Regions from separate parts of the Alkalispirillum mobile genome, predicted to be linked through region 1. Evidence: predicted binding sites of a transcription regulator. Region 1 holds the regulator's gene; each other region holds the start of a gene.
What was found. Region 1 encodes FliA, which starts transcription of late flagellar genes. Its sites were predicted from a motif close to GCTAAAGTTNNNNNNNNNNCNGCCGATA; they were not measured.

Region 1 (8,061 bases):
CGCCGTTGGCACGGGCCTTGTATCACACTACGGACATCGACCAGGAGATCCCCGCCGGCCTGTACATGGCCGTGGCCCAGGTGCTGGCCTACATCTACCAGCTCCGGGCCGCGCGGGGCGGGCAAGGCGAGGCACCGCGCCGCCCGGCGCCGGACATCCCGGAGGAGTTCCGGCCCTACGCCGACAAGGGGGCGCCGGATAGCGGGGCGTCAGAGCGATGACGGGCCGGGTGACGGAAACCCGGCGACCAGGGCCCGATAAGGGGCCGCGAGCAGGAGCAGACCAGAGACGATGAACGCCACCCTGATGGACAACCTGCGCAGCGTCGGCCCCCTGGGCCTGGGCACGCCCCTGCTGGTGGTGGCCCTGCTGATGATGCTGGTGGTGCCGCTGCCGCCCATCGGGCTGGACCTGCTGTTCACCTTCAACATCGTCCTGTCACTGTCCATCCTGCTGGTCACCGTCTACGCCATGCGGCCGCTGGACTTCGCGGTCTTCCCCACCATATTGCTCATCGCCACGTTGCTGCGTCTGGCGCTGAACGTGGCCTCCACCCGCATCATCCTGCTGGACGGCCATACCGGCACCGCCGCCGCCGGCCGGGTGATCGAGTCCTTCGGCGAATTCGTCATCGGCGGCAACTACGCCGTCGGGCTGGTGGTGTTCGCCATCCTGATCATCATCAACTTCGTGGTGGTCACCAAGGGCGCGGGCCGGGTGGCGGAGGTGTCCGCCCGCTTCACCCTGGACGCGCTGCCCGGCAAGCAGATGGCCATCGACGCCGACCTGAACGCCGGCATCATCGACCAGAAGCAGGCCAAGGAGCGGCGCGAGGATGTGGCGCGCGAGGCGGACTTCTACGGTTCCATGGACGGGGCCAGCAAGTTCGTGCGCGGCGACGCCATCGCCGGCATCCTGATCCTGGTGATCAACCTGATCGGCGGGCTGTCCATCGGCATGCTGCAGCACGACATGATCTTCGGCGATGCCGTGCGCAACTACTCGCTGCTGACCATCGGCGACGGCCTGGTGGCGCAGATCCCTTCGCTGGTGCTGTCTACTGCCACGGCGATCATTGTTACCCGGGTGGCGGACAGCCAGAAGATGAGCGATGCGGTCACCAGCCAGCTCTTCAGCAACCCGCGGGTGCTGTGGGTGGTCGGTGGCGTGATCTTCTTCCTGGGCCTGATTCCCGGCATGCCGCTGCTCCCCTTCGCCTTCTTCGGCACCGTCTGCCTGACGGCCGCTTACCTGATCACTCAACGCCAGAAGGAGACCGCCGAGGCCGAGGCGCAAGGTAGCGCCGCCGCTGCCGGCGAGCAGGCCGAGGAGAAATCCCCGGAGCAGCGCGAGCTCAGCTGGGATGACGTGCCGCCAGTGGATGTGGTCGGCCTGGAGGTGGGCTACGGCCTGATTCCGATGGTGGACCGCAACCAGGGTGGGCAGCTGCTCACCCGGATCAAGGGCGTGCGCAAGAAGCTCTCGCAGGATCTCGGCTTCCTGGTGCAGCCGGTGCATATCCGCGACAACCTGGACCTGGGGCCGAACGCCTACCGGATCTCCATCAAGGGCGTGCCGGTGGCCGAGGCAGAGGTGCAGCCGGGGCGCGAGCTGGCCATCAACCCGGGCAGTGTGCAGGGCGAGCTGAAGGGTATCCCCACCAAGGACCCGGCCTTCGGCCTGGAGGCGGTCTGGATCGAGTCTTCGCAGCGGGATTACGCCCAGACTCTGGGCTACACGGTGGTGGACACCAGCACGGTGATCGCCACCCACCTGTCGCAGCTGGTGCAACAGAACGCCCACCGCCTGCTGGGGCACGAGGAGGTGCAGAAGCTGCTGGATATCCTCGGCCAGAGCCAGCCCAAGCTGGTGGAGGAGGTGGTGCCCAACACCCTGCCGTTGTCGGTGGTGGTGAAGGTGTTGCAGAACCTGCTGGAGGAGCGCATCCCGGTCCGCGACATGCGCAGCATCGTGGAGACGCTGGCCGAGTACGGCGCCCGCAGCAAGGACCCGGCCCAGCTTACCCAGGCGGTGCGTGAGGCCCTGGGCCGGCAGATCGTGCAGAACATCGCCGGCATGACCCGCGAGTTGCCGGTGATGACCCTCGATCCGCAACTGGAACAGATGTTGCTTAATGCAGTACAGGGCGGCGGGGAATCGTCGGGCGGCTTCGAGCCGGGCCTGGCGGAGCGCCTCCAGCAGTCGCTGGCGGACACCACCCGCAAGCAGGAGATGTCCGGCCAGCCGGCAGTCCTGCTCACCTCGCCGCAACTGAGGAATTGGCTGCAGCGGCTTATCCGCCACAGCGTGCCCAGCCTGCACGTGCTCTCGTACAACGAGATCCCGGATGACCGCCAGGTTCGCATCGTAGCCACCGTGGGCCAGCAACAGCAGGTCGGCAGTGGCCAGTAAAGGACAAGAGGGCAGGCGATGAAGATCCAGCGCATTTTCGCCGAGGACATGCGGCAGGCCATTCGCAAGGTACGCGAGGAGCACGGCCCGGATGCGGTCATCCTCTCCACCAAGCAGGTGGAGGGGGGCGTGGAGGTCATTTCGGCCATCGATTACGACAAGCAGGCGGTGGAACAGGCCGCCGACGGTGGTGAGCCGGGGCGCGGCCTGGGGCGGCCCGGCGGGTTGCCGCTGGGGGCGATCGGCGAGAACCGTGCGCGGCGGGAGGAGCAGCAGGAGGCCCCCTCGACGGGAACGGGCGGTGGGTTCCCCGATCCCGCCCGCCTGAACAGTGACAAAAACCCGGCGCCTGACGGGGGTACGTCGCCCCGCCGGAAGCTCGACATCACCGTGGGTGACGATGACGAGGACGAGTTGTTCGCCGACCTGCAGCAGGCTCACGCCGAGTCCGCGCGCGAGGCCCGGCAGCGGGAGGGCGCCGCGTCCGGAGAACGGCGGCCGGCAGCAAGGCGTACGCGCGGGGCGAGCCCCACGCCGCGGGTGGAGTGGGCGCAGGACCCGGCCATGAATCAGATGCGCGAGGAGATCCGCCAGCTCCGCGGGTTGTTCGAGAGCCAGCTGAGCCTGATGGAGTGGAGCCAGATGGGCCAGCGGCACCCGGCCCGGGCCGGGTTGCTCAAGCGGCTGGCTGACATGGGGATGGGCAGCGACGTGGCGCGCCGGTTGGCGGATCACGTGCAGGCGGAGGCCGACCCGGAGGAGGCCTGGGCCCACGCCTTGCAGATCATCGAGCGCAATGTCGCCATCGCCGAGGATGACATCCTGGAGCAGGGGGGCGTGATGGCCCTGGTCGGTCCCACAGGCGTGGGCAAGACCACCACCGTGGCCAAGCTGGCCGCCCGCTTCGCCCTGAAACAGGGTCGGGACCAGGTGGCGTTGGTGTCCACCGATACCTTCCGTATCGGCGCGCAGGACCAGTTACGGAATTTCGCCGGTATCCTGCAGGTGCCGGTCTACAACGCGGCCAGCGGCGAGGAACTCGCCGAGGTGCTGGACAGCCTGCAGGACAAGCGCCTGGTGCTGGTGGACACCGCCGGCATGAGCCAGCGGGACGTGCGGCTTGCCGAACAGTTCACGGCCCTGCGGGAGAGCAGTCGCCGGCTGCGCACCTGCCTGGTACTGTCGGCAGCCACCCAGTTGAGCACGCTCACCGAATCCATGCGTGCCTTTGCCGCCGCCGAGCCGCAGGGCTGCATCTTCACCAAGCTGGACGAGGCGACCAGTCTGGGCGGTATGCTGACCGTGGCGCTGCGCAGCCGCCTGCCCGTGACCTGGCTGGGGACCGGGCAGCGGGTACCGGAAGACCTTGAGATCGCCAGGGGTGATAAACTGGTCGAGCGCGCCGGCGCCCTGGTGGACGAGTACCAGCAGGAGGTGGACGAGGAGGCCCTGGCGTTGAGCCTGGGTGGCGCGCGACATGCTGGTGAATAACACGGGTTTCGATCAGGCAGCAGGACTGAGACGCATGGCTAATCCCAGACCGGTAAAGGTCATCGCCATAACCAGCGGCAAGGGTGGCGTCGGCAAGACCAACGTGTCCGTCAACCTGGCGGCCGCGCTCAGTGCCCGGAATCAGCGGGTCATGCTGATGGACGCCGACCTGGGGTTGGCGAACGTGGACGTGATGCTGGGGCTGTCGCCGCGGAAGAACCTCTCCCACGTGATCGACGGTACCGCCACGCTGGACGAGGTGCTGCTGCGTGCCCCCGGCGATTTCACCATCGTGCCCGCCTCGTCGGGTACCCAGCGCATGGCCGAGCTCACCCCGGCAGAGCACGCTGGGTTGATCCGCAGCTTCAGCGAGCTCAGCCACGACCTGGACTACCTGCTGGTGGACACCGCGGCGGGCATCTCCGATGGCGTTATGAGCTTCGCCAAGGCCTCCCGCGAGGTGATGGTGGTGGTCTGCGACGAGCCCTCATCCATCACCGACGCCTACGCGCTTATCAAGGTGCTGAACCGCGATCACGGGGTGGAGCGCTTCCACATGGTGGCCAACCGGGTGCGCTCGCCGGAGGAGGGGCGGATGCTCTTCCGCAAGCTCTCCGCGGCCACCGACCGCTTCCTCGACCTGGCCATCGATTACGTGGGCATGGTGCCGGAGGATGACTGCCTGCGGCGCGCCGTCCAGAAGCAGCAGCCGGTGGTTACCAGCTTCCCCGGTAGCCCGGCAGCGCGGGCCTTCAAGGACATGGCCATGCGCGTGCAGAAGTGGCCCATGCCGGCACAGATGGTCGGCAACCTGGAGTTCTTCGTTGAGCGCCTGGTGCAATACAGTGCCGGGGAGGTGTCCTGATGAACGGACATGCCATGTACGCCGAAGTGGCGGCGCAGAGCCAGAATGACCTGCTGGTGAGGCACGCCTCGCTGGTCAAGCGCATCGCCCACCACCTGGCCGGCCGATTGCCGCCCAGCGTGCAGTTGGACGACCTGATCCAGGCGGGCATGGTGGGGCTGTTGGAAGCGGCCCAGCAGTACGATGCCGGCCAGGGGGCGAGCTTCCAGACCTACGCCGGGATCCGCATTCGCGGGGCCATGCTGGACGAGATCCGGCGGTTGGACTGGACCCCGCGCTCGGTGCACCGCAAGGGCCGCTCGGTGGCCGAAGCGATCCGGACCATTGAGCACCGCACCGGGCGGGATGCCCGCGATCACGAGGTGGCCCACGAACTGGGCATCACCCTCGACGAGTACCACCAGATCCTGCAGGATGTTTCCACATCCCGCGTCTTCAGTATCGATCAGGAGGATCCGGCGACCGGCGAACCGCACCAGCTACCGGGCGACCACCCGGAGCCCTTTGCCGAGATCACCGACGAGGGCTTTCAGCAGGCACTGGCCGAGGCCATCCGCCAGTTGCCGGAGCGGGAACAGCTCATCATGGCCCTGTACTACGACGAAGAGCTCAACCTGCGCGAGATCGGCCAGGTGCTCAATATCACCGAGTCGCGCGTCAGCCAGATTCACGGCCGTATCGTCGTCAAGCTGCGCGACTTGCTCAAGGACTGGCTGAGCCGCGGCTAACGCCGCCTCTGTGTGCTAACGGGCCGGATGTAATAGGGGGACTGTCACAGCCATGAACAAGAACATGAAGATCCTCATCGTGGATGATTTCTCCACGATGAGACGCATCATCAAGAACCTGCTGCGGGATCTGGGTTTCAACAACACCGTCGAGGCCGACGACGGCAAGACGGCCCTGCCTATCCTCAAGCGCGGCGGCATCGACTTCCTGGTCACCGACTGGAACATGCCGGGCATGACCGGGCTGGAATTGCTCAAGGAAGTGCGAGCCGATCCCGATCTCAAGGACCTGCCGGTGCTCATGGTCACCGCCGAGGCCAAACGTGATCAGATCGTGGCCGCCGCCCAGGCCGGCGTGAACGGATACATCGTCAAGCCGTTCACCGCCGTCACGCTCAAGGAGAAGATCGAGAAGATCTTCGAGCGGATCGACGCCGAGGGGGCGTGAACGCATGAGCGCAGAATCCATGAGCGATGGCCAGGCCAATCACCCGCAGGAGGATAGCCTGGCGCGTTACCGCGAGGCGGCGGAACGCCTGATGCAGGCGGTTGACCGGGGGGACCAGGGCGAGGCCGACGCGGTGGTGGACGAGCTGACCCACCTGCGCGAGACCGAGCTCTTCCAGCAGCTGGGCCAGTTGACCCGCGACCTGCACGAGGCGATCAAGTCCTTCAAGCTGGACACGCGGCTGTCAGACATCGCCGCCACCGAGATCCCCGACGCCCGGGAGCGCCTGAACTACGTCATCACCATGACCGAGCAGGCGGCCCACCGCACCCTGGGCATCATCGAAGAGTCCATGCCGCTCACCGACGAGCTCCGCGACCAGTCCGCGGAGCTGGCCGAGCGCTGGCGCGCCTTCCGTCGCCGGGAGCTCTCCGCCGAAGAGTTCCGCGAACTCTCGCGGGACATCGACGGCTTCCTGGGGCGCGCCCGGCTGTCCGCGTCCGATCTGCACAATAAGCTCTCCGAGGCCCTGATGGCCCAGGACTACCAGGACATCACCGGGCAGGTCATCCGTCGGGTGATCGGGCTGGTCGAGGAGGTCGAGGAGAACCTGGTGCAGATGGTGGCCCTGTCCGGCAAGGCCCGGGGTGAAGAATCCCGGAAAACGGCCGATAAGGGCAAAGAGAACAAGGAAACCGATATGCGGGGCGAAGGGCCACAAATGCCCAGCAAGGGTGAGGATGTGGTCAAGGGCCAGGACGACGTGGACGATCTGCTGTCCAGCCTGGGCTTCTGATTGGACACGCGCCCGGCTCCTGCCGGCTGAGCAGGGCACCGCATGAATCACAGGGGGCAGGCATGGGGATCGACATCGAAGACGACATCGTTCAGGACTTTCTGGTGGAGTCCCGGGAAATCCTGGAGAACCTCGGCGAGCAGTTGGTGGACCTGGAGCAGAGTCCCGACGACCGCGATCTGCTCAACGCCGTCTTCCGCGGTTTCCACACCATCAAGGGCGGTGCGGGCTTCCTGAGCCTGGACCCGTTGGTGGAGGTCTGTCACCGCACCGAGGACGTCTTCAATCTGCTGCGCAATGGCGATCGCACCGTCACCCCGGAGTTGATGGACACGGTGCTGCAGGCGCTTGACGTGGTGGTCAACCAGTTCAACAGCATCGAGAACGGCGAGGACCCCGAGCCCGCCGACCCGGCACTGCTGCGCGACCTGGAGGCCCTGAACATCACCGACGAGCAACGGCTGGCCGGGGAGGGCGCTCCGCAGGGCGACACGGCCGCCGCCGACCCGCCGGTACAAGGGAAGAGGCAGGCCGAGGGTGCCCCTGGTCAGGGGGAAGAGGGCGACATCAGCGACCAGGAATTCGAGCAGTTGCTCGACGCCCTGGAGGACGAGCAATCCGCGCCCGCTGCAGATCCCGCCGGTACCGACCAGGGCGCCAGCAGCAGCGACGAGATCACCGACGACGAATTCGAAGCCCTGCTGGACGAGCTGCACGGCAAGGGCAAGCACGCCGGCGTGCCCGAAAAGGAGCCGGCTTCCGCCTCCACCGGCGACCAGGGTGGGACCCAGGCTGCCCCGGATCAGCCTCAGGGCAACGGCGACGAGGAGATATCCGAGGACGAGTTCGAGGCCCTGCTAGACGACCTGCACGGCAAGGGCGGCGCCCCCGGGAAGGGAGCGGCGGACGACAAGGCGGACCGCGGTTCTGCATCGGCCTCCGAGGCCCCGCCTGCCGCCCCCCGGGAGCCGACGCCCAAGGCCCGGGCGGAGCAACCCGCGCAGCCCGCCAAGCCGGCCGCGGGTGGCGGTTCCGGTGGCCAGAAAGGGGGCGGTGGTACGGGGGGGCAGTCCTCGGGCGGTGGGGGTGCCGGCAAGGCACCCGCACCCAAACCGGAAGCCACCGTGCGCGTGGATACCGCCAAGCTGGACGACATCATGAACCTGGTCGGGGAGCTGGTCCTGGTCCGGAATCGGCTGGCCACGTTGCGCGGCGTGCTGGGCGATGAGCGCATGGGGCAGGCGGTCTCAGACCTGGAACTGGTTACCTCCGACTTGCAGACCGCGGTCATGAAGACCCGGATGCAGCCGATCAAGAAGGT
Region 2 (8,061 bases), on a different contig from region 1:
GCAGCCCCGTCACCCGGCCCTCGCGGACTGGCATGAGGCCGTTATTGCCCGGGAAAGCTTCCGTACCACTCGCTTTCAGTAACGCGCCTTAAAACAAAAACCACCCGGAGACAAAAAGCCCCACCCGGCTTTCACCAGGTGGGGCACATAGCCTTCCGGCTCTCCTGACCGCGCCCTCCGCTAGCACGGACGGGGCTTCCCTGCTGCGCTTCTTGGTGCATCCTGCTGAAGTTATTGGCCGTTGCCTCCGTGCAACGGTAGACATCCTTGTCTGAGGACGTAAGCTACTCCCATCGCCGGCCCGTTGAATTGACTTAGGTCAAGCGAAGCCTACCCTTGAGACATTCCAAAAACGTGATTTGTGATCTGCATCGATCAGCCCCCACCCGAAAAGAGGGGGACAACCGCAATAGTACTCACCACCACCAGGACCGGTAACGCAAACAGGGTCACCCACGCCCCGGCATAGACCATGTCCGTGACCCGCAACCGCTCGCTACCGAAGATAATGGCGTTCGGTGGCGTCGCCACCGGAAGCATGAAGGCGCAGGAGGCGGCCAGGGCCACCGGCACGGCCAGCAGGAGCGGGTCCACCTCCAGCATCAGGGCCAACGATACCATCAGGGGCAGCAACGTGGCGGCCGTCGCCGTGTTGCTGGTGACATGGCTCAGCAGCAGCGTCAGGGTCGCGATCACCGCGATCAGCGACCAGATCGGCCAGCCCGCCAGATCCACCAACGTCAGGGCGATCGCGTGGGACAGCCCGCTGTCCTCGATGGCCACCCCGAGGCTGAGCCCACCCCCGACCAGGATCAACACCCCCCAGGGCAACTCCCGGGTGGCCTGCCACTCCATCAGGAACTGTTGTCGCCGCCAGTCCACCGGCACCAGGAAGAGGGCGACCCCCGCCGCCAGGGCGATGCCGGCGTCGCTGAGTTCCCCCCACGGCCAGACCGCCTGGAGCAGCGGCCGGCACACCCAGGCCAGTGCCGTAAGCGCGAAGATCATCGCCACCCGGCGCTCCCCCCGACTGATCCGCCCGAGTGCCTTGCGCTGGGATTCGATCAACTCGGAAACACCCTGCATGGACTGGCGGCGGACCTGGTAGACCTTGTGGGTCAACAACCACCAGGTACCGGCCAGTAGGGTCAGCGCCAACGGCACGCCGAGGATCATCCACTGGGCAAAACCGATCTCAAGCCCCTGGCGTTCGGAAAGGAACCCGGCCAACAAGGCGTTGGGCGGTGTTCCGATCAGGGTCCCCATACCGCCGATATTCGCAGCAAATGCGATACCGATCAGCAGCCCGAGGATGAAGTCACGCTCAATCTTGCCGCTCTGGTCCTCCAGCAGCGCGATGACCGAAAGCCCGATGGGCAGCATCATCGCAGCGGTGGCGGTATTGCTGACCCACATGCTCAGGCCTGCCGTGGCGGCCATAAAACCGCCGATCAGCAGATCCGGCCGGCGCCCGGAAACGCTCAGGATGGTGATGGCAATGCGCCGGTGCAGGTTCCAGCGCTGAATCGCCAGCGCCAGCAGAAAGCCACCGAGAAAGAGGAATACCAGGGGATTGGCATAGGGGGCCGCCGCGCTCTCCACGCTGCTGACCCCGAGCATGGGCAGCATCACCATGGGGAGCATGGCCGTGACCGGCAGGGGCAGGGCCTCACTCACCCACCAGGTAGCCATCAGCAGGGTCAATGCGGCTACCCGCCAGGCCTCGACCGACAGCTCACCGGGTGGCCCGATCCAAAGCATCACGGCGAAAATGGCCGGCCCGGACAGAAACCCGAACACCCGGCGCCAATGGTGGGCCGGGCGTTCGGGCTGCTGGCTGGCGGACGGTGGGCTCACGCGACTGTCAGACCTTGAACTGCCCGACCAGTTGCTTCAGCTCACGGGCCAACTTGGCCAGTTCATCGCCGGCGCTGGCGGTCTCCCGCGAACCGGCCGCGGTCTGCTCGGCACCGTCGGTAATGCTGGTGATGTTGCGGTTGATCTCCTCGGCCACAGCACTCTGCTGCTCCGCGGCGCTGGCGATCTGCTCGTTGGAGCTGCTGATGGTCTGCACCGAGGAGGCGATCTCCTGGAGCGACTCACCGGCCTCGCCGGCCTGCGCCACGGTCTGTTGGGTTTGCTGATAGCCCGACTCCATGACCTGCACGGCGGATTGAGTCTCTTCCTGCAGGCCACTGATCATCTCCTGGATGCTCTGCGTGGACTCGTGGGTGCGGCTGGCCAGCGAGCGCACCTCGTCGGCCACCACGGCGAAGCCGCGGCCGGCATCGCCGGCACGGGCGGCCTCGATGGCGGCGTTAAGGGCCAGCAGGTTGGTCTGCTCCGCGATCTCGCGAATCAGCTCCGAGACCTCCCCGATGCGCTCACTGTCGGCCGCCAGCTTGCGGATTACCTCGGAGGCCTTCTGGACCTCCTCGGCCAGCCGGTCGATGCTGCCAATGGTCCGCTCCACCACGTCCCGCCCGCGATCGGAGGCATCGGCACCGGAACGGGTAGCGTGGGCCGCATCCTGGGCGTTACGCGCCACCTCCTGGGCCGTGGCAGTCATCTCGTTCATGGCGGTGGCGACCTGCTCGATCTGCTCGCGTTGCGCCTGTACGCCCTTGTTCGTCTGCACCGTCACGGTGGAGACACGGTCTGCCGCATCGGTCAGCCGGCTGGCAGAGGTCACCACGCGGCTCACCAGGTCGTGGAACTTGTCCATGGTGTGGTTGAAAGCGTTCGACGCCCGGCCGATTTCATCCTCCCCGCGTTCCGGCAACCGCCGCGTCAGATCGCCGTCGCCGCTGGCAATGTCCTCCAGCCGATCGGTCATGTCGCCAAGCGGCGCCGAGACAAAGCGCTTGATGAACAGGTAGACCACGCCAAGCAGCGGCACGCTCAGGAGCACCGCCAGCCCGAAGACCATGGTGCCAAAACGGAACACCGCCTCGTTCACCTCGTGCAGCCCGATGCGCATGCTGACCGCGCCGAGCACCTCGCCCTCGTCGGCCATGGCGTGGCACGCCATGCAGTTCTTGCCGAGGTAGTCCTGCACGTTGCGGTTGGGGATCACGGCGTAGAGGTAATCACCGCCCTCTTCCACCTCGAAATGCGACTCACCGGTCTCCAGCACCTGCGCCTCGATATCATTGGCCGGCTGACTGATATCGAGCCCCTCGCCGAACTGCCGGCTGACGGCCTCGCTCCGCAGGACACGCAGGTCCTCCATGTTGTGCAGGGCCAGGATCTGGTCCAGGAACTCATCGCGCTCGTCCATTTCCCAGAGGATCATCAGCGTGGTGAGCCCGGCCATGGTCATCTCGTTCATGGTCTCGCTGAACGTGACCGCCTGATTCAGGGCGGTGTTCCGCTGCTCGTAGACCGACCACGCGATCAACGTGCTCCAGGCGACCACCAGCATCAGCCAGATGGCCAGCAGCAGTCGCACCCAGATCGGCCAGTTGTTGAACCGTTTGACGAGATTCATGCAGCACCTGCCCCGTAAGGTCTTCGCTTGTTATGGCTTTGTAATGGGCCCGCGGCCTTCCTACGGCCAGCCCCGCGGACCGGCAGGGAAACCCCACGCGCCGTGTACCATAACATCGACTACTTACGAGGGAACTTGAGCGGGTGCGGCAAAGGCCCCCCTCTAGAAGCCCCCCATGCCCGGTGGCAGCTGCCCACCGCCGCCGCCTCCGCCAAGCTGGCGCATCATCTTCTGCATGCCGCCCTTTTTCTTCATCTGCTTCATCATCTTCTGCATCTGCTTGAATTGCTTGAGCAGACGGTTGACCTCCTGCACCTGGGTGCCGGAGCCCTGGGCGATGCGGCGCTTGCGCGAGCCGTTGATGACCTCCGGGCGGCGACGCTCATCGGGGGTCATGGAGTTGATGATGGCGACCAGGCGGCGGACCTGCTTGTCGTCCATCTTGCCCTTGATCTGCTCGGACATGTTGCCCATCCCGGGCATCTTGTCCATCAGCCCACCGATGCCGCCGAGCTTGTTGACCTGCTCCATCTGGGACTTGAAGTCCTCCAGGTCGAATCCCTTGCCCTTCTTGAGCTTTTTGCTGAGCTTCTCCGCCTCGCTGCGATCAACCTTGCGCTCCACCTCCTCGACCAGCGAGAGCACGTCGCCCATGCCGAGGATCCGGGAGGCGACCCGCTCCGGGTGGAAGGGCTCCAGGGCGGAGGTCTTCTCACCCACGCCCAGGAACTTGATCGGCTTGCCGGTGATATGACGGATGGAAAGCGCCGCACCGCCGCGGGCATCACCATCGGTCTTGGTCAGCACCACGCCAGTGAGCGGCAGGGCGTCGTGGAAGGCCCGGGCCGTGTTCGCCGCGTCCTGACCGGTCATGCTGTCCACCACGAACAGCGTTTCCACCGGGTCGAGCGCCTTGTGCAGCCGCTGGACCTCGTCCATCAGGTCCTGGTCGATGTGCAGGCGCCCGGCCGTGTCCACCAGCAGCACATCAAAGAATTGCTTGCGGGCGTGGTCCAGCGCGGCCTTGGCGATCTTCTCCGGGTCCTGCTTTGCCTCGCTGGGGAACCACTCCACGCCCACCTCGCCGGCGAGGGTGCGCAGCTGCTCGATGGCGGCGGGCCGGTAGATGTCACAGCTTACGACCAGAACCTTTTTCTTCTCGCGCTCCACCAGGTAGCGGGCCAGCTTGGCGGTGCTGGTGGTTTTACCCGAGCCCTGCAGGCCGGCCAACAGGACCACCGCCGGTGGCTTGGCGGCCAGGTCCAGGGCGTCATTCTCCTCGCCCATCACCTGGACCAGCTCGTCCTTGACGATCTTGATCAGCGCCTGGCCGGGGGTAAGGCTCTTCATTACCTCGGCGCCCATGGCCCGCTCGCGGACCTGGGCAATAAACTCGCGCACCACCGGCAGCGCGACGTCGGCCTCAAGCAGGGCCATGCGCACTTCGCGCAGCGTGTCCTTGATGTTGTCCTCGGTCAGCCGCCCCTTGCCGCGCAGGCGGTTCATGGCTTCTGACAGGCGTCCACTGAGGTTGTCGAACATAGGTATCTCGTCCCGTTTACCGGGGGCAGGCACCGGGCCTACCCGGAGTTTGGCCACAGTATATCGTCACCAGCCGCCGCTGACTTCCCGTGTCTGGCCTTGTATGCGATGATCAGCGCAGATTCACCGTCCAAATCCCCCTGCTTCCCGGGGGTTGCCCGGAGAGTTTTCACCTGACCATGCTGTTTTTCATCGCCATCCTGGCAGCGGCGCTTTACCTCGTGGCCGGTGGTCTGCTGCTCCAGGGGTTGGTACGCGGCAAGACGGATGCCTTGCGCCGAAACCTGCCCCTGTGGCTTGCCGCTGGCGGTGCACTGCTCCATGCGATCGTCGCTTGGTCGGCGGTATGGACCGACGCCGGACTCAACCTGGGCTTTTTCAATGCCTGGGCGGTGGTCAGCCTATTCATGGTGGCGGGGATGCTGGTGGCCACCAGCCGCCTGCCCGTCTGCCACCTGGGGATCATCCTGCTGCCCATGGCCGCCCTGGGCGTTTTACTGGCCTGTACCGCGGACTGCGGCACGCCGGTGCCCCGCGAGCCTGGGGTGGACGCCCACATCATCAGCTCCATGTTGGCCTACAGCACCCTGGGCCTCGGGGCCATACAGGCGGTGATCCTCGCCGTGCTGGATTACCGCCTGCGCCACCGCCAGATGGGCGGTTTCGTGCGCCAACTCCCCGCCCTGCACACCATGGAAAAGCAGCTGTTCGGCATGCTCTGGCTGGGCTTTGTCCTGCTGACCGTCGGCCTGGTCACCGGCATGGTGTTCGTCCAGGACCTGTTCGGCCAGCACCTGGTGCACAAGACCACCCTGTCCGTTGTGGCCTGGGTAGTCTTCGGCACGCTGCTGGTGGGCCGCTGGCGGATGGGCTGGCGCGGCCAAACAGCAGTGCGCTGGACGCTGGGCGGGTTTGTCGCCCTGGCGCTGGCCTACTTCGGCAGCAAGTTCGTGCTGGAACTGCTGCTCGGCTGACCCTATCCCGATCCGCCGCCGCTCAGCCCTGAAACCAGGCCGGCTCGTTCCCAGGCTTCCATTTGATGTTACAGCCAAGGCTCGGCCGCTGTGCGTCCGCGGCTAGCGTCTCACCCCGCAGCAGCGCATCCGCCGCCGCCCGCAGGTCCCGTCCGTCCACCGGTTCATCGTTGCCCGGCGTGGCCGCGTCAAAACGCCCGCGGTAAACCAGCTTCAGGTCGGCATCGAACAGGAAAAAATCCGGGGTGCAGGCCGCCCCGTAGGCCTTGGCCACCGCCTGGGTCTCGTCCAGCAAGTAGGGAAACTCGTACCCCGCCACCTGCTTCTCCTTCACCATGGCCTCGAGGTTATCCTGGGGATAGGCCTCCACATCATTGGCACTGATGGCCACCATGTTGATGCCGTGCGCCGCGTAATCCCGAGCGAACTCAGCCAGGGCACCGCGGATATGCTTGACGAACGGGCAGTGGTTACAGATGAAAGCCACCACCAGGCCACGCTCGCCGCGCACCGCCTCCAGGGCAATCTCGCCCCCTTCTGTAGAGGGCAACCGAAACTCCGGTGCCCGCGTGCCTAACGGCGTCATTGTCGATTCCGTCTTGACCATGTCTATCCCCTCCTTCCGAGGTCAACCACAGGTATCCAGGCCCCGCCATGACCGGCCGGGTGTTGTCCCACAACGTACCGCCCGCCACCGGAAATAGAAAAGGCCCGCCGGGTGCCGGCAGGCCTTTTCAACCCGCTGGGTTCCGCCCCGCAGGGCGCGGAACCGTTGCGAGGAGGCGCTTAGTCCTCCTGCTGGGCCTCGACCTCCTCGAGCAGCCGCTCAAGGATGCGGCCACCGCGCTCGCCCGCCATGTCCACGTAGGTATCGCGGACCGGCATGCTGGCCTCGCGGAAGGCCTCGCGGGTGTCCTCATCGATGTCGATGATCTCCACCTCGGGGCGCGCCTCGAGGATCTGGTCCATGCGGCGCTCGTTCAGCTCCACCTGCGCTTCATGGATGTATTCCACCAGTTCCTCGTTCGCCTCCCGGATTGCCTCCCGCTCCTCGTCAGAGAGGCTGTCCCAGAAGTCCCGGTTGGCCATCCAGGCCGCGATGAACGGCTTGTGGCGGCCGAAGATCATGTAGTCCTGGACTTCGTAGAAGCTCATCTCCTGGTGGGCGAAGACGGGCTGGATGTTGGCGTCGATCGCGCCGGTTTCCAGTGCGCCATAGATGTCGGAGTAGCCCACGGAGGTCGGGTCAGCGCCGTACGCGCTGTAGGTCTCGCGCAGCAGGCGGTTGTCCATCACGCGGATGCGCACGCCCTCGAAATCCTCGACGCTGCGGATTTCCTCGTTGCCGGCCCAGACCTGCCAGCCTTCCGGCACCAGCGAGAGCAGCTGCACGTCGCGGTCGCGATAGGCCTCCTGCAGGTCATCGCTCCACAGGAAACCCTCGGCGTTAAGAATCTGCGTGTTGAGCCATTCGTCGTCAGTGAGCACGAAGCTCAAGCTGAAGACGTCGTTCTCGGGGACCACGCCGCCGAAGAAGCCGGAACCGAAGCCGAACTGCACGGCCCCGTCCTGCAACTGGCTGTAGATCTCGTCGAAGCTCGGGCTCAGTTCGCCATAGCTGTAAATGACGAACTCGACGTTATCGAGCCGCTCTTCCACCAGCTCGGCGAAGCGCTCAGCGTAGCGGTGCTGAACACTGCCCTCGATCTCTTCCAGCGCCACGCGCCAGGTCTGCACCTCGGCAACGGCCTCGCCGTCGGCGTCCGTGTCCGGTGCATCCCCCCCGCAGGCCGAGAGACCCAGAGCTGTCACAGCAGCCGTGGAAATCAGCCAAGACGTTCTCTTCATCAGAGTCTCCTTGTTGTCTTACGTTGACCGCCCACCGAGCCCGGTCTATGCCCCATGCAGGGCCATATTGCGCGGGCCCGGAAAACCAAGCGTGCATTCACAACACTAGCACACCGTCGGGCGAAACATGCCAGTCAGCCTTGAAAAGGGACATCGCGAAATCCCTCGCCGTGGATTAGGCTTTACCGGGAGTGCACTTTATAGTTT
Region 3 (8,061 bases), 110 kb from region 1:
GCAGCGGCCGACCGGCCGTATCAAACGCCACCTCCCCCCTCTGGTGCACGATGCGCACGGTGCCGTCCGGCCGCAGGATACGATGCTCCAGGTCGTACGACGGCCCACCGGGTTGCAGTGACTCATCAATGGCCCGGCGCACCCGAGGCCGGTCCTCCGGGTGGACGGCCTCCATGAAGGCGGCCTCGTTGCCGCCCCACTCCTCTTTTTTGAGCCCGAAGATCCGGTAGACCTCGTCGGACCAACGGATCTCGTTGCGGACAAAGTCGGAGACCCAGTTGCCCAAGTGGGCGATCTGCTGCGCCTCGGCCAGTTCCGCCTCACTGCGCCGCAACGCCTCCCGGGCCAACTGCAGGTCGCTGATATCCTGGAAGGAGACCACCACGCCGGTCACGGAACCACTGCCGTCTTTGAGCGGCGCGGCATTCAGCAGCACAGGCAGTCCGCTGCCGTCACTGTGCCGAAAATACTCCTCGTGCGAATACAACGGCTCGCCGGTCTGCAGCACTTGCAGGATCGGGCACTCCGCCTCCGGGTAGGGCGTGCCGTCACGCCGGGTATGGTGGGACAGCTCATGGGCGTTGGCCCCCAGCGCCTCCTGCTCATCGGCAAACCCCAGCAGCCGGCAGGCCGCGGTGTTCAAGAAAGTGTAGCGGCCGTGAACGTCGACCCCGAACACCCCCTCCGCCAGGCTCTCCAGCAGTTGCTGACGTAACCGCTCGCCCTCGCGCAGTGCGGAGATATCCTGCATGACGGTAGAATAAGTGCTGACCTCACCGGCACCATCCAGGTGGGCGACGATGGTCTGCAGCACTGGGACCCGGGTGCCGTCCGCGGCCAGAATGGCGGTCTCACCCTCCCAGACACCCCGGTGCGCGGCGGCGGGCATGGCGGTCTCCCGCACCAGCCGGCTGGCCCAGTCGGGATGGACGCCGTCGATGGTCGCCGTTCGATGGCGGGGGTTACCCAGCAGGCGTTGCAGCGACGGGTTCACGTACAGGACCCGCCCCGCAATGTCGGCCATGGCGATATAGGCTGAGGCGCCTTCGAGAATCTCCAGCAACTGCTCGGAGCGCTCCTCGGCCGCCTTGCGGTCGGTCACATCCACCCCGACCGTCTGGAAGTAACTCAGGCTACCGTCCTCGTCGAAGAACGCCCGGCTGGTCCATTCCACCCACCGCTGCGCCCCGTCGGCCCGCAGAACGGGGTTCTGGATACGGCGGATCGGCTTCTCCGGGGTGTAACGGGCCAGTTCCGCCATGTTCAGCGACTGGTGCTCCTGGGGCAGGGTCTCCACCCAGCGCTGCCCCACCATGCCCCCTCGGGGCAGGCCAAAATAGGCGTGCGCGGTCGCATTGGCGTAGAGGATCGTGGTATCCGGAAGGAAACACGTGATGATATAGGGGTGGTTCTCCACGATATCCTGAAAGTGGATTGCCGCCCTGGCTGAACCCGCCATGCTCCGGCTCCCTTGTTTTTTTCCGGGCCATTCACAGCGCAGTTTGTCAAAACCGCGACAGCGCGGCAAATCAGCAGTGCGAAGTGCGGAATTGCACCCCTCAACTTCACGGGCCATTGACCGATAACTTGTGTGACAATTAAGCCATTCATGCGGCAACCGGGGCTGATGGAAACGGCCGGGCCCGGATCGCAAGCATTACCCGTTTGGGATGTCGAGGGGGAACCGTGCTCAAGAATCTGAAGATCGGCCAGCGCCTGGCTATCTCCGTATCCGTTCTGGTTTTGGTGGGCATCCTGGTGCTTGTCGCGCTGTTCATCTGGCGCACCGGGGAGCTGATCGACCGGGCCGAGCAGCGGGAGTTGAATTACGTCTACCAGGCGATGCATGCCGAGCTGGACGATCACGCGCTGATGGCGGAAAGCTACTCGGCGATGGTCGCCCACATCCCCCAGGTCAGGGCAGCCTTCGCCCGTGGCGACCGGGACTACCTGGTCGGCATGCTGCAGCCGATGTACGACGCGACCGCCGAGCCCTACGGCCTGGCCCAGTTCCAGTTCCACGAACCGCCGGCCACCTCCTTTTTCCGCTTCCACCGTCCGGACCGCTACGGCGACGACCTGTCCGATATGCGCCAGACCATCGTCCAGGCCAACGAGTCGGTCTCGACGATCCGGGGCCTGGAAGGGGGCGTTGCCGGCATCGGCATCCGCGGTGTCAGCCCGGTCCGGGACCTGGATGACGACCACGTGGGTGCGGTGGAGTTCGGCCTCGGCCTGGACCAGGGCTTCGTGGACCGCTTTGCCGAGGAGTTCGGCGTGGAGATGTCCATCTTTGCCCGGGACGGTGAGAACTTCGAGGTCCTGGCCAGCACGCTGAGCGGCCAATCCCTGGTCAGCCAACGGATGCTGCGCCATGCCTGGGACGGTGATGAGGCCCGTGGCGAAGCCGAACGCGAGGGGGTGCCCTACGCCACCGAGGCCCGGGTAATTCACGACTTCTCCGGCGAGCCCATTGCCGTGGTGGAGATCGGCATGGACCGCAGTTTCTACGCCGCCGCCATGCGCAACACCATGGTGCAATCCGGGGGCATCGCGCTCATCGGCATCCTGATCGGCATCGGGGTGGCGCTTTGGCTGGCCCGCGGCATCGTGCGGCCGATCCGCCAGACGGTGGACCACATGAACGAGATCGCCGAGGGCGACGGCGACCTCACCCGCCACCTGGACGACTCCGGCCGCGACGAGATGAGCGATCTGGCCACCGCCTTCAACCGCTTCGTCGACAAGATCCGCAAACTGGTCGGCGAAACCGCAGAGGCCACCTCCCAGATCGCCGCCGCCTCCGAGCAGATGGCCACCATCGCCCGCCAGACCAGCGACGGCACACGGCGACAGCAGGACGACACCACCCAGGTCGCCACCGCCATGAACGAGATGACCTCCACCGTGGCCGAAATCGCCCGCACCACCCAGGAGGCCGCCGACCTCGCCCACGGCACCGCCAGCAAGGCCGAGGACGGTCGACAGGTGGTCCACGGCTCCATGGAGGCCATCGACCAGCTCGCCGAGGAGGTCCAGGCCGCCGCACAGGTCATCGAGAAACTCGCCGAAGAGGGCGAGCACATCGGCTCGGTGCTCGACGTCATTCGCGAGATCTCCGATCAGACCAACCTGCTCGCGCTCAACGCCTCCATCGAGGCCGCACGCGCCGGCGAACACGGCCGCGGCTTCTCCGTGGTCGCCGACGAGGTCCGCAGCCTCGCCTCCCGCACCCAGCAGTCGGTCGGCGAGATCGAGGGCATGATCGACCGCCTGCAGTCCGGCACCAGCCAGGCCGTCTCCGTCATGGAGGAGAGCCGCCAGCAGGCCCAGCAGGGCGTCAAGGCCTCCGCCCAGACCGGCACCACCCTCGAGGAGGTCGCCGCCTCGGTCAGCCAGATCAACGACATGACCACCCAGATCGCCAGCGCCGTCGAGGAGCAGTCCGCCGTCAGCGAGGACATCAACCGCAACATCACCCACATCAAGGATGTCGCCGAGGACACCGGACGCTCCGTACAAGAGAGCGCTACCGCCAGCGACCAGCTCGCACAGCTCGCCAGCCAGCTACAGCAGCTGGTCGGGCGGTTCAGAACCTGAGACGGTGCCGGGAGGCCGGCCCGGCCGGCCTCCCTCCTTCCTGCGACCCTCACCCCGTCGCAAGACGGTCTCGATTTGACTCATGTGCCTGTATGGCACACTCGCCGGCATACACCTGAATTGCTAATCATCTGTTTTTAGTAGATTATTTTTTGGCACGCTCCCTGCTTACCTCTTAGCCAGCAATCAACCAAGGAGGTAAGTGATGAAGCGTTTCCGCTACGGTCTGCTGACTTTGATCATTCTGGGTGTGTTCTCCATGGCCGGTCTCGCCGGCTGCGGTGGCGACGACCCGATGGATGAACCCATGGACGAGCCGATGGAAGAGCAGCAGGATGACTTCGGTGATCAGCAGGACATGGATGATGAGTGGGATGACGACGGCATGGACGACGACTGGGACGATGACGGTCTCGAGGACGACTGGGAAGACGACGGTAACGACTACTGATCGGTCCTTCCCGATGTGAATCGCCCCCCCGGCGATCCTGATGGCCTGAAGAACAGGCCTTTTGATCGGGCCGGGTCCGTGCAGGACCCGGCTTTTTTTACGTCAGCAACTTCATATTCAGCCCTGGTACCTGGCCCTGGGTCAGCCCTTGCGGTGCACATCCTGCACATGGGGCAGGCTGCCGATGCGATTCATCAGGCGGCTCATCTGGTTCACGTCCGCCACCTCCAGGGAGAGATCGAGCGAGGCGTGCTCGCCCCGGGCGTCGGTCTGGGTGTTGATGCCCAGCAGCCGGATCTGCTCGTTGGTCAGCACCTTTGAAACGTCCTGCAGCGCCCGCTGCAGGTCGGGGGTGTGCACCACCACGTTCACCGGGTAGCGACGCCCGCCCGGATCGGTCCAGGTGACATCGATCAGCCGTTCGGGCTCGTCGGTCCGCAAGCGCCCCACCTCCGGGCAGTCGCGGCGGTGGATGGTCACGCCTCGTCCCCGGGTCAGAAAACCGATGATGGGGTCGCCCGGTGCAGGGGTGCAGCAACGGGCCAACCGGGTGAGCAGGTTGTCCACACCGTAGATGGTCACCTCGTCGCCACCCTGGCTGGAGACCGTGCTGCGCTTGCGGCTGACCGGCAGCGGATCCTCCCCCTCCGGGCGCGGCAACACCCGTTCACCGACGATACTCGCGATCTGTCCGGCGGTAATGTCGCCCCGCCCCAGTGCGGCCAGGAAGTCCTCCAGCTTGCGGAACCGGGTCTTCTGCGCCACGTCGTCCAGCGGGACGTCCTGCAGACCCAGGCGGTGCAGTTCCCGGTCCAGGATATTGCGCCCGGCCTGGACGTTCTTGTCGTGGTCCTGCTGCCGGAACCAGGTCCGTGCCTTGGCCCGTGCCCGGGAGGTGCGCAGGTAGCCCAGCGAGGGGTTGAGCCAGTCGCGGCTGGGGGTGGCCGAGCGCGAGGTGATGATCTCCACCTGGCTGCCACTCTTTAGCGTATGGGTGAGCGGCACCATGCGCCCGTTCACCTTGGCCCCACGACAGTGGTGCCCCACGTGGGAGTGGATGTGGTAGGCGAAATCCAGCGGCGTGGCGCCCCGGGGCAGGTCCACCACGTCACCCTGGGGGGTGATGACGTAGACTCGATCCTCGAACACTTCCGCCTTGAAGCGGTCGAGGAAGTCCTCGGCGCCGTTCTCCTCCTGTCCCCACTCCAGGATCTGGCGCAGCCAGGCGATCTTCTGCTCGAAGTCACGGTCCTGCTGGCCGCCCTCTTTGTAACGCCAGTGGGCGGCGATGCCCAGCTCCGCCTCCTGGTGCATGGCGTGGGTGCGGATCTGCACCTCCAGGGTCTTGCCCTCGGGGCCGATCACCGCCGTGTGCAGGGAGCGGTAGTTGTTCTCCTTGGGGGTGGCGATGTAGTCGTCAAACTCCTTGGGGATGTGCTTCCAAAGGCTGTGCACCACCCCAAGCACCGCGTAACAGGTGCCCACGTCGTCCACCAGCACGCGCAGGGCGCGCAGGTCGTACAGCTCTTCAAAGCGCAGCCCCTTGCGCTGCATCTTCCGCCAGATGCTGTAGATGTGCTTGGGCCGGCCCACCACATCGGCCTTGATCCCGGACTCGCGGAGGGCGTCGTGCAGTGACTGGCGGACCCGTTCGATGTAGGCCTCGCGGTCCAGCCGACGCTCGGCCAGCAACCGGGCCACCTGCTTGTAGACATCGGGCTGCAGATAGCGGAAGGCCAGGTCCTCCAGTTCCCACTTGAGCTGCCAGATGCCCAGACGGTTGGCCAGCGGGGCGTAGATATCGCGGGTTTCCTGGGCGATACGCCGCTGCAGGGCCTCGGGCAGTTCGCGGAGGGTGCGCAGGTCGTGCAGGCGCTCGGCCAGGGTGATGAATACCACCCGCACATCCGAAGCGATGGCCAGCAGCATCTTGCGCAGCCCCTCGGCCCGGTCGGAGGCCTCGGCCAGCTGTTCCGGGGCGTGAAAGCGGGAGATGTCCTGCATGCGCGAGGCGCCTTCCACCAGGTGGGCCACGTCGCTGCCCAGCCGCTTCCGGATACGACCCAGGGCGGTCTCGTCCAGGGTGGGCAGATCGTGCAACAAGCCGGCGGCCAGGGTGGCGGCGTCCAGACGCAACCCGGACAGGATAGTGGCCACGGCCACTCCGTGCTCGAAGTAGCTGTCGCCGGTGGGCCGTTGCGCCGACTTGCAACCCATCTCGGCCAGGCGCCAGGCCTCGCTCAGCACCTCGCGGTCGTCCTCGTCCAGCCAGGCAGGCAGTTGCGCCACCCAGCTGTCGAAGTCCAGCTGCGTCTCGTCGGGCAATTGTGTCAGTCCGGTATGTACCATCTACACCGCCATCCGCCGCCGGTCACAGGGCGTGAATTGTACCTGTCCCATCGGCACTTTCACCCCATCGCTGCCCCTATTATCCGCCACCCCGACCCCGAGCACATGTGGCAGCGCGGCACGCCCTGCATGCCCACCCCTGCCAGCGGGTCTGACCGTCGTCGTAGCCGCGGACTTGCACAAACCGGCGATACTGTATAAATTTACACCCATCATGACAAACGACACCCTGACACCCCGACAACAGCAGGTGCTCGAGCAGATCCGCGAGCACATCCGGCGCACCGGCTATCCGCCCACCCGGACCGAGCTCTGCCAGGCCCTGGGCTTCCGCTCGCCCAATGCCGCGGAGAGCCACCTGCGCGCCCTGGCCCGCAAGGGGGCCATTGAGCTACGCCCGGGCACCTCGCGCGGTATCCACCTACCCGCTCCGGCTGACGCCCCCGAACAGGACGGCGACGGCCTGCCCGTGGTGGGCCGGGTGGCCGCCGGCAGTCCCATCCTGGCCGAGTCGCACATCGACCGGCACTACCGGGTGGATGCCGGCCTGTTCTCGCCCCGACCCGACTACCTGCTGCGGGTGCGCGGCATGAGCATGCGCGATGCCGGCATCCTCGACGGCGACCTGCTGGTGGTACACCGCACCCACGAGGCCCGCAACGGCCAGATCGTGGTGGTGCGGCTGCACGACGAGGTCACCGTCAAACGCCTGGAGCAGCAAGGCAGCCAGCTGCGGCTGCTCTCCGAAAACCCCGATTACCCGCCCATCGAGGTGGACCTCACCCGCGACGATGCCAGCCTGGAGGGCATTGCCGTGGGCGTGATCCGCACCGAGGGGCTGAGCTGAGATTCCAGCCGGTGTCCATGGAGCCGAGACCGCCCTTGGCCAGGGAAGGCCACCATCGCAAATGCGAGGAGCCCAACATGACCGAGGCACTGGACCATCTGCTGAAACACCCCCGTATCTGGCGTGCCACCGGCGAGGCCGCCGACACCACCACTCACCGGGGCCTGACCACCGGCTTCCCGGCCCTGGACGCGGTGCTGCCCGGCAACGGCTGGTCCGCCGGCGCCCTTACCGAGGTGCTGTACGACCAGCCCGGCGTGGGCGAGTTGCGCCTGGTACTGCCTGCGCTGGCCCGACTCAGTCGTGCCGGACGCTGGGTGGTCATCATCGCCCCGCCTACCCTGCCTTATGCACCGGCGCTGGCCGCCGCGGGCGTGGACCTGCGCCACCTGCTGCTGGTCCATCCGCGCAACAACCAGGAACGCCTGTGGGCGGTAGAGCAGGCGCTGCGCTCCGGCACCTGCAGCGCCGTGCTGGCCTGGCCGGGGCAACTGGACAACGCCGCCCTGCGCCGGTTGCAGCTGGCCGCCGAGTCCGGCGATGCCTGGGGCGTGCTGTTCCGCGCTCTCCAGCAGGCGGCACAGCCCTCCCCGGCCGCCCTGCGCCTGACCCTGGACCAGAATGCCGATGGCAACCGGCTGGATATCTTCAAATGCCGGGGTGGCAGCCGCCAGCAGATCACCCTGAACTTGGACCGGCCAGTACCGCTGCCGTCGCTGGACGCCTCGGACACCGACGCCACACCCACCCCCCGGCAAAGCGGCGGCAAGGCCCGCGCCTCAGGCGGCACGGAGTGGCACCGACGCTCGCCGGC

Region 2: the regulator FliA is predicted to act here: its motif matches at 3,604-3,631, upstream of DFR31_RS03490 (methyl-accepting chemotaxis protein).
Region 3: the regulator FliA is predicted to act here: its motif matches at 1,558-1,585, upstream of DFR31_RS14060 (methyl-accepting chemotaxis protein).

Annotation. Positions count from the first base shown of each region.
Region 1 covers NZ_RCDA01000002.1:201,302-209,362, forward strand. The annotation lists gene flhB (flagellar biosynthesis protein FlhB) at 1-221, shown strand, start outside; gene flhA (flagellar biosynthesis protein FlhA) at 292-2,412, shown strand; gene flhF (flagellar biosynthesis GTPase FlhF) at 2,431-3,903, shown strand; gene DFR31_RS09180 (MinD/ParA family protein) at 3,938-4,768, shown strand; gene DFR31_RS09185 (RNA polymerase sigma factor FliA) at 4,768-5,496, shown strand; gene DFR31_RS09190 (chemotaxis response regulator CheY) at 5,561-5,944, shown strand; gene DFR31_RS09195 (protein phosphatase CheZ) at 5,949-6,740, shown strand; gene DFR31_RS09200 (chemotaxis protein CheA) at 6,803-8,061, shown strand, end outside.
Region 2 covers NZ_RCDA01000001.1:740,257-748,317, forward strand. The annotation lists gene DFR31_RS03480 (glutathione S-transferase N-terminal domain-containing protein) at 1-82, shown strand, start outside; partial or broken gene DFR31_RS03485 (SLC13 family permease) at 469-1,761, opposite strand; gene DFR31_RS03490 (methyl-accepting chemotaxis protein) at 1,865-3,490, opposite strand; gene ffh (signal recognition particle protein) at 3,653-5,032, opposite strand; gene DFR31_RS03500 (cytochrome C assembly family protein) at 5,212-6,006, shown strand; gene DFR31_RS03505 (thioredoxin family protein) at 6,029-6,613, opposite strand; gene dctP (TRAP transporter substrate-binding protein DctP) at 6,793-7,854, opposite strand.
Region 3 covers NZ_RCDA01000002.1:315,948-324,008, reverse strand. The annotation lists gene DFR31_RS09665 (EAL domain-containing protein) at 1-1,459, opposite strand, end outside; gene DFR31_RS14060 (methyl-accepting chemotaxis protein) at 1,687-3,600, shown strand; gene DFR31_RS09655 (DNA primase) at 3,806-4,051, shown strand; gene relA (GTP diphosphokinase) at 4,193-6,400, opposite strand; gene lexA (transcriptional repressor LexA) at 6,615-7,247, shown strand; gene imuA (translesion DNA synthesis-associated protein ImuA) at 7,325-8,061, shown strand, end outside.